DNA from 4 places in the Paenibacillus chartarius genome. Region 3 is predicted to be linked to each of the others. Evidence: riboswitches for the same ligand, from Rfam matches in the RefSeq annotation. Region 3 holds a riboswitch; each other region holds the start of a gene.
What was found. Region 3 has a riboswitch for cyclic di-AMP ahead of ACFFK0_RS16770 (3D domain-containing protein). Riboswitches for the same ligand answer to the same signal wherever they lie in the genome.
Positions count from the first base shown of each region.

Region 1: linked by a shared signal. The riboswitch ahead of ACFFK0_RS27470 (resuscitation-promoting factor) and the one ahead of ACFFK0_RS16770 (3D domain-containing protein) in region 3 are both predicted to bind cyclic di-AMP.
Region 2: linked by a shared signal. The riboswitch ahead of ACFFK0_RS02390 (TrkH family potassium uptake protein) and the one ahead of ACFFK0_RS16770 (3D domain-containing protein) in region 3 are both predicted to bind cyclic di-AMP.
Region 4: linked by a shared signal. The riboswitch ahead of ACFFK0_RS24210 (C40 family peptidase) and the one ahead of ACFFK0_RS16770 (3D domain-containing protein) in region 3 are both predicted to bind cyclic di-AMP.

Region 1 covers NZ_JBHLWN010000110.1:49,800-51,997, forward strand. Annotated here, with positions in the region: gene ACFFK0_RS27470 (resuscitation-promoting factor) at 1-804, opposite strand, end outside; cyclic di-AMP (ydaO/yuaA leader) riboswitch at 1,123-1,275, opposite strand; gene ACFFK0_RS27475 (ABC transporter ATP-binding protein) at 1,488-2,198, shown strand, end outside.
Region 2 covers NZ_JBHLWN010000014.1:93,407-95,604, forward strand. Annotated here, with positions in the region: gene ACFFK0_RS02390 (TrkH family potassium uptake protein) at 1-1,229, opposite strand, end outside; cyclic di-AMP (ydaO/yuaA leader) riboswitch at 1,298-1,477, opposite strand; gene ACFFK0_RS02395 (CPBP family intramembrane glutamic endopeptidase) at 1,703-2,198, shown strand, end outside.
Region 3 covers NZ_JBHLWN010000068.1:52,465-54,662, forward strand. Annotated here, with positions in the region: gene ACFFK0_RS16765 (anhydro-N-acetylmuramic acid kinase) at 1-706, shown strand, start outside; cyclic di-AMP (ydaO/yuaA leader) riboswitch at 799-989, shown strand; gene ACFFK0_RS16770 (3D domain-containing protein) at 1,000-1,692, shown strand; gene ACFFK0_RS16775 (polysaccharide deacetylase family protein) at 1,750-2,198, opposite strand, start outside.
Region 4 covers NZ_JBHLWN010000098.1:47,210-49,407, forward strand. Annotated here, with positions in the region: gene ACFFK0_RS24205 (Ig-like domain-containing protein) at 1-827, opposite strand, end outside; cyclic di-AMP (ydaO/yuaA leader) riboswitch at 1,133-1,297, shown strand; gene ACFFK0_RS24210 (C40 family peptidase) at 1,301-1,771, shown strand; gene ACFFK0_RS24215 (carboxypeptidase regulatory-like domain-containing protein) at 1,958-2,198, shown strand, end outside.

The DNA.
Region 1 (2,198 bases), on a different contig from region 3:
GCCCGCCGAGTAAGCGGTCAGCGACACGTTGTTCAACACTTGCTTGTAATTAAACGTCTTGCCGCTCTTCGAGACGGCATCGACATCCGGCGAGCTCGCCGACAGCACCGTTACCGGCGCCTTCGTGCCAACCGCCACGACCTTGTTCACTTTCTCCTGGGCGACTTCCAGGTTGACGACATTCTCGGCAACAAGGACGCCATCCTCATATACCTTCTCCATCGTCTTGGTCAGTACGCCTTCCTTGCCTTCCTGCACAACCTTCTCTTTACCCTTGAGGATCGTAGAATCATTCTTCTTCTCCGTTTCGAAAGCGATCGCTTCGTTCACTTCCGCAATCTCTTTCTTCACGCGAATGACCTGCACCGACGCATCCTCGCTGATGCCGGTTTCCAGCGGCGGAACGACTTTATCCAGCTCGCCGAGCGCAATATTCAATTCCTGTAATGCACTTTGTACCGTCTTGCCTGTGGTGAATACAGTTTTCGTCTCTCCGTCAGCAGTCAATCGGATCGGTTTCGCATGGTCGATCGTGATCTTCATGCCGTCCGTCAGCTTTGCGCCGAGGTCGGCGGATACGCGATCGTGCGCTCCGATCGTAATGGCTTGTTCATCCAGTAGGCGTTGCAGGACAAATGCTCGAGTTTTCACCTGTTGTTCCTGTCCATTCACTACTACGGATACGCTCTTGGTAGCCGTACCGTACAACAACACCAAAAACATGAAAGTAATCGCGCATGACAGTAAGGATAATGTCATAGTTAGACGCAAGTTTTCATGCTTCCATCGCAATGCGAAGGTCATGCTGGATGATCGCTTTACATGGGTTTCCGCGCTTGGAAAAGTTCCCACTTCTTCGGTCCTCCTTCAAAGCCCCGCCGTCGAGTGTTACGCATGATCAAAATGACGTGACTAAGGTTTAATGGTTAATGCGTTCTGTCTGACCATCGATATCGTGTGAGCGGCAAATCACCTCCCATGATACGATTGTACGAGCAGCGCCCTCCCATGATGCCAAAGTGCTTGAAGACAACAAAAAAAGGCCGCCAGAGAAGAGGACGTCTTCCCCGTGGTCTTTAGTTAATTGTCAATAATGGAAGTTGACAATAAGACACGACAAAGGTTACCTCTCTAAACACGCTTACGAGGTTAGCTGACGGATTCGGACGCTAGAGTCGCCCTACCTCGGACTTGCGTAACTAAGCCCTTGGATTCACCCCGAAACAACAACCCGGTTCCCCCGTTTTCCTTGCGGAAATTAAGCGATTGGTAAATTGGTATTTTTTTAAGTTATTATGAAAGTAGTTTACGTCCGATTAAAGCAACTGTAAAGCTAACCGCAATACCAAAATCGGCTTAATTGCGGCGTTTTTCCCAACAAAAGTTCACTTTATCGCTTAATTCCTACGTTTCTCGTCCGTATACATTCATTTTTGTGAATTGGGTTACAAAGGCGGAGGAAATTAGGCAAAAAAAGGAGCATATCCATGATCCCGATCCTACAAATCGACCGGCTTTACGGCGGATATTTGCCCGCGAAGCCGGTCCTGCAAGATTTGCAGATCACCGTCCAGCCCGGCGAAATGGTCGGCTTGCTCGGTCTGAACGGAGCCGGCAAGAGCACGACGATCAAGCACATCCTCGGCCTCCTGCTGCCGCAGAAGGGCGAAGTCCGCGTCGCCGGCCGGACGCTGCAGGAAGATCCGCTCGGTTACCGCGCCGCCTTCGCTTACGTGCCCGAAACGCCGGAGCTCTACGATGAATTGACGGTCCGCGAGCACCTGGAGCTGACGGCCATGGCTTACGGCTTGACCGGCGAGCAGCTGCATTCGCGGATGGAGCGCCTGCTGACCGAGTTCAACATGACGGACAAGCTGGGCAGCCTCCCGATCCAGCTCTCCAAAGGAATGAAGCAGAAGGTCATGATCATGAATGCGTTCCTGGTCGAGCCTGCCTTATATGTAATCGACGAGCCCTTCCTCGGGCTCGATCCGCTCGCCATGCGTTCCCTGCTTGAGCTTATGGTGGAGCGCAAGCGCCGTGGAGCCAGCCTGCTCATTTCCTCTCATATTCTGTCGACGATCGAGCCTTACTGCGACAAATTTGTCGTACTTCAGCGCGGTCGAATCGTGGCGTCCGGCGACATGGCGGCGCTGCGCCGAACGGCCGGCTGCAAGAGCGACGCCGCGCTGGACGAC
Region 2 (2,198 bases), on a different contig from region 3:
CCGAAATCAGTCAAATCCGGCGTGAGCCCCATGGTGAGTCCAACCGTACCGAACGCTGACGTCACCTCAAACAATATTTTCAGAAAATGATACGGCTCCGTCGTCGACAGGATCATCGATACGAAAGTGACCATAAAAAGTGCGAGCAGCGTCATCGTCGTCGCCTTCATAATCCGGTTCTGATTGAGTCTGTTGCGGTATACCACAATGTCTTCCTTGCCGCGAATCATGGAAATCATCGCTGCGACGAGAACGGTGAACGTCGTCGTCTTGATGCCGCCCCCCGTCGACCCCGGCGAAGCGCCGATAAACATGAGAATAATCGTGAAGAACAGCGTCGCTTGACGCATTCCGCCGATGTCCAGCGTATTGGCCCCGGCCGTACGCGGCGTAACGGACTGGAAGAACGCCGACAAGATTTTGCCGTGAAGCGGCAGCGGACCCATTGTCCGCGGATTCGTATATTCGAAGATGAACACGATCACCGCACCGGCTACGATCAGGAATGCCGTCATGCTAAGCACGACTTTGGCGTGCAGCGACAGCTTCTTGCATTTGCGGTACTCGACCACTTCGGAGATGACCATGAATCCGAGACCGCCGAGAATGATGAGCGCACAAGCCGTAAAATTAATAACGAAGTCGTTCGCATACAAGGTTAAGCTCGTGAACGGCGTGCCGGAAATTTGCCCGAACAGGTCGAAGCCGGCGTTGTTGAACATGGAGACGGCGTGAAACATTCCGAAGTAGAGCGCTTGCCCGAACGGCATATCGAACGACCAGCGAATCGTGAAAATAACGGCCGCTATGCCTTCGATCGTCAGCGAATACAGAATGACTTTCCGGAACAGCCGCACGACCCCATCCATAGAGCCGTGGTTCATCGCTTCCTGCAGCAGCAGTCTTTCCTTTAGAGAAATGCGTCTGCCTGTCAGGAAGAAGATCAGCGTCGCCATACTCATAAAGCCGAGTCCGCCGATTTGAATGAGGGAGATAATGACGATTTGGCCGAAGATCGACCAATGCAAACTCGTATCCACAACGACAAGACCAGTTACGCAAGTCGCCGATGTACTCGTAAACAAGGCGTCGATGAACGGCGTCATGCGTCCGTCTGTCGATGAAACGGGGAGCATGAGCAGTAGAGCCCCCAGCAAAATAATGCCCGCGAAACCGAGAACCAATATTTGCGGGGGGGTTAAGTTCCACAATGTAAATTTTCTTGGCATTCAAGTGCTCCTTCTCGGCATGAGCGTAAAAAAGACAAAAAAAAGGACACTGGAAGCCCAATGCCGCATAGGTTCCCGTGTGAAGCCTACGAGGTTAGCTGACGGATTCGGACACACTGGCTGCCCTATTCGCCTGACAATTGGCCCGGTCGGATTCGTGCACAAATCCTCGCTGCCGCTGCGGCGAAATTCACCCCTGAAAATCATGGTTCCCCCGTTTTCCATTGGAAATTCGGCTTTACATTCAATTGATTTGAATTATAGTCCTATTTCATTCGCAGTACAAAGCCGTTTTTCCGCGATAGTGGGGGATTTTGACAGGTGTTTAGCGGCAATGAAAGAACGGAAGCATTGTTTTCATTCGAAATGATGCTCTTTACCCGTGTTTTCTTTCATTTTCATCTTCTTCATTCGCTTATGTCACCTGATTATGGTAATTTTAATATATCAACTTGGGGACGGAGGAAGGGACGATGAAGCTGTTTTTCAACCGAAATTTACTGCTGCTCGCCGCGCTTGGCGTATTTTTGTATGGAGCCGTCATCGGAATTTCAAGCTGGCTCAAGCCGGGAGAGGCCGGGACGGAGAAGCCAGTCGTCAGCAAGCGGGAGGCGGCTGAAGCGGCGCTTGCGTTCGCCCGCGAACGGTTTGGCGTCGGGGAAGCGGACACTTTCGTTACGTACCGGACGCACCAGCTTCGCAGTACGTATCTGGAGCGCAAAACATTGGCCGATACCTACGAGAAGAAGTATGGGGACAAATACCCGATCGAGTATTTTACGGTAGAAATTCGCAGCAAGTCCGGGGATCAGCATCGCTTCATCGATGTGAATTATACGAATAAACAAATTTTGGGCTGGGCGGTTGCCGATGATGTGCTGGACGCTCGCCTGAAAGCAAATCCGGATCGAACGAAAAGCGAAACCGTCGCCTCCGCGGAGCTGAAACGACTGGGCTATGATCCTGGCG
Region 3 (2,198 bases):
GGCGCCGCTAGTGCCCTATGCCGACTACTTGCTGCTGCGGGATGAGCGCCACGGGCGCATCGCTCAAAATATCGGAGGCATCGGCAACTGCACGGCGATTCCGGCCGGCGGCAAGCCGGAGCAGGTCGTCGCTTTCGATACCGGACCCGGCAATATGATCATCGATCAAGCGGTTTTGGAGCTGAGCGGCGGCCGGCTCGTCTACGACGGGGGAGGTGCTTGGGCGGCTTCGGGCTCAGTCAGGGAGGATTTGCTGGCAGGGCTCATGGCGCACCCGTATTTCGCACTGCCGCCGGTCAAGACGACAGGCCGTGAAATGTTCGGCAAAGCGTTTGCCGCATCGTGGATCGCCGAAGCGAGAGCGGCTGGCGCGGCCGATGCCGATATAGTCGCGACGGCGACGGCGTTCACGGCCCGCTCGATTGCGGACGGCTATCGCCGCTTTATTTTCCCGGACATGGCGGTTCGCGATGTGATCGTATCGGGCGGCGGTGCCCGCAACGATACGCTGCTGCGCATGCTGGCCGGCGAATTGCCGGAGCAGCAGGTGCACCGCTCGGACGCTTTCGGTATAGACAGTGACGCCAAGGAAGCGATTGTATTTGCACTGCTTGGTTGTCATTTCGTGCATGGCGTCCCGAACAATATGCCGTCGGCGACCGGAGCCAGAACGGCAACGGTTATGGGAAAATTGGCCCTTCCTTAAGCACGCTGCTGGATGCCGCTGCACGATTCGCCAGGACGATCCAGAGCGGATGGAAAATTTTGCGGGTTTTCACCCCTTGTTGTCGTATGGTACAGTTTCAGGAGCCGAAACCTCCCCTTCCGGAGAGGTGCGGGGGACGCTTTTCGGCGAACGGAAAAACGCGGCACGCGTGTGTGCGTTGATCGTTCGTCAGGGGTGAATCTCGGTGTCGAAACCCGAGTAGGGACTAACCTTTGGTCCGAACCCGTCAACTAACCTCGTAGGCAATATAATCAAAGGGGTAACTGCATACGATGACTGTGAAGTCAACCGTTCCATGGCGCGCAGGCCTTGTTCTGGGCTTGTCGCTGCTCGGCTTTAGTTTGGCTGCAGGAGGCTCGCCGGCTCACGCCGCAGCGGCCGCGGATCATACTTACGTTGCGCAAGGCGACGATACGTTCTGGCTTATTTCCAAAAAGCTAAACGTGCCGCTTCAGGCGTTGGTGGATGCGAACCCTGATGTTTCGGCAACGAACATATACCCGGGATTAACGATTCGGCTGCCGGAAACATCAGCCTCAGGCACGGTGCATACTGCATCGGCCGAAGCGCCGGCGGAAGCGGCAACCCTCATGCGGGCAGCGTCCACAGAGCCGACCGTTACCGCTGCAAGCGGCGAGGTCTTGGCGTACAGCAAGACGATCTCGGCCGTTGCGAGCGCTTATTCGGACAGTCCGAGTGAAAACGGGGCGTGGGGGGCTGTCGACTACTTCGGCAAACCGCTCGCTCTCGGTACGATCGCGGTAGATCCGAGCGTCATTCCGCTCGGCACAAAGGTGTATGTAACCGGCTATACGTTTAGCGGCCTCCCGACCGGAATAGTCGCCACGGCATCGGATATGGGCGGCGCGATTAAAGGAAACCGGATCGACATGTTCATTCCCCGCTCCGTCGGCAACGCTTGGAGCTTCGGTCTGCAAAACGTGACGATCTACGTACTGAAATAAGAAAAGCTTTGAGCCCCCGGACTCCGTCGATTGACGGGAACGGGGGCTTTTGCATGGTTATTTGGCCTTCGAAACATGCAGCAGCTCAGGTACCGTAACAAAGCGGTATCCTTGCTGTTTCAGCGATTGAATGACACCGGGCAGAGCCTGTACCGTACCCGACAAATCTTGTCCTTGCCCGCCTCCGCAGTGCTGCAAAATAATCGAGCCGCTCCGCGCCGCAGCCAATATATTGCTGCTCACCTGATCCGCCTTCAAGCTTTTCCAATCGAGCGAGTCTACGTTCCAGTTCACAATCAGGAACTGATGCTCGCCGGCCCAGCGCACCTGGTCTTCGTTGACCGCGCCGTATGGCGGCCGGAACAGACGCGGCTCGTAGCCGGCCAGCTCTTTCAGAATCGATTGGGTCGATTCAATCTGCTTCTCGAAATTGGCCGTTGACAGCTTGGGCATCACCGCGTGGCTGTAGGAATGGTTGCCGATGCTGTGGCCTTCGCGTACCATGC
Region 4 (2,198 bases), on a different contig from region 3:
CTTGACCACGTAATGCTCGTTGTGCCTTGGGCCGAGGGCAGGCCTATATCGGACACGACGTGCTCCTTGTCGGCATTCGACCTGTAATCGATGTCCAGTGCCGTCTTGTCCGAAGCCAGCACCGACGCGTCGGACATCGCTATCCCATAGGTAACTACATTACCGTCGCCGAAATAACTCCCATCAAATTCGTTCATATATGCCCATCCGTCCGTGCCGTCGGTGCCATAAACTTTTACCATCAAGTCATCTTTCTTGACTTCAACACTGGTAGGTATGGAGACGTCATTCAGGGGTGCATCGTCCCTTACCTTCAGCTTCACCTTCAGCAGCTCGATGGCACCGCCGGCCGTCAGACTCGATTCGAACATTTCGCCGTTCTCGGCTTGAATTTCGAAAACCAGGTTTCCTTCGGTAGGCCCTCCCTGGTTGACGACAATCGGCGGGCTAACCGTCTTGTTTACGCTATTAAACACACTGCCGTTAGGCACGTAGGAGCCTGGGGCCGTGTATTCGTAACGATTTAAATTGTCGTTTCGCGTTGCGAAAGATTCGCCCTCAAACACCCGATTATCAAAGGAAATAATGAACCGCATCTGAACGATATTCTCTTGATTGTCGAACGCATCCAAATGATCGGCTTTTACGCTAAGCACGACCTCGTCTCCCTGTTTGACCGACGTGCTGCCGTTAGCCTCGACCCCTATCGTCATCGGGCTCGAAGTGGGGTCCGCCTTGACGGTCCTTGCTCCGCAAAAAGCGGACAATACCAGAACAACGGCCAATAGAGCGGATGTGAACCGCTGCGTTGCCTTTCTACATTGCATAACTCTACCTCCTGATGTCTGAAATGATATGCATTGATCCACACCATTCGGCAATAATCTACATTTACCCTTTGGATTTCGACATAAACTTGAAAATCCATCAAACCATCGTATACAATTGCCGTCGCTGTCAGCCCAGCCTATACCAACGGCATAGGGAAATGATTTTTCCCACACCCATTCGACGCACTTTCCAAGCGCCCTTTTCACCGACTATGGGAACCTTGCAATTTTTTTTCGAATATATAAGTTTTATAGGAGGAATATTGTGGTTTTTGACGAATACGTAGTCTGGACAAAAAATAACCCAATAATTGCCGAATTTCCGCGGTCCGCGGAAAACGGGGGAACCAGTCTTCACGGGTGAATTGATTTCGCGACTGAGTCTATGACTCAGGCTCGTAGGGATCATAGGGCATACCTTCGACCGAACCCTCCAGCTAACCTCGTAGGCAGTGGAAGGAGCTCCTCAATTGAAGAAGGCTGTCGTTTTACTGCTCAGTTTCGTTGTGCTGTTCACGTTCCAGGTCGGTAGCGCTTCCGCAGAAACCCCGATGAACAAAACGATCGCGGGTCTGATGGGGACACCGTACAAGTGGGCCGGTACAACCACCAGCGGCTTCGATTGCTCCGGGTTTACCGCATATGTCTTCAACCAGTTCGGCATTGAGCTGCCTCACAACTCTGCGGCTCAGAACGAAGAAGGCTACTGGGTATCCCAAGACGATCTGCGCGCAGGTGACCTCGTATTCTTCAACACCAGCGGCAAGGGCATTTCGCATGTAGGCATCTATGTAGGGGACGGTTACTTCGTTCACTCCGCTACCGATAAGGGCGTCATCAAGACAGCTCTTAGCGATTCCTACTATAAGAAGCGGTATGTCTCCGCACGACGCGTGCTGTGGGACGAGCTTTACACCCAGCTGACGACAGATGTACAGTAAGATTGAGAAGCTTCTCTAGCAAACGATTGCCCCGAATGGCCTTGGCGTGAGCCGATGCATCGGGGCTTTCTTTTATTTCCAGCTTTTAACACATAGGTCTAAGGCATTAGTTGTAGAGCGATTGCTGTCGATGTGCTATGATCGAAATAGTTGAATTTTCCTAGATGTCAGGGGGTATCGATCATATTGCGCAAGTTGAAATTGCTGTTAAGCGCTTGTCTGCTGACGACCGCTATTCCGGTGTCGGCACTGGCATCCGTGAACCTGGACCCCGGACATGACGGAGTACATATAGACGATATAGTCAAAGCGATTCATAGCGGTTCCTCGGACCTTGACCTCAACCGGGACAACGTCATCGATGCGGCCGATTTTCAAATGCTGATGACTCAGATGCAGCCGGAGCAGCTCGAGCAGGTACAGCAAT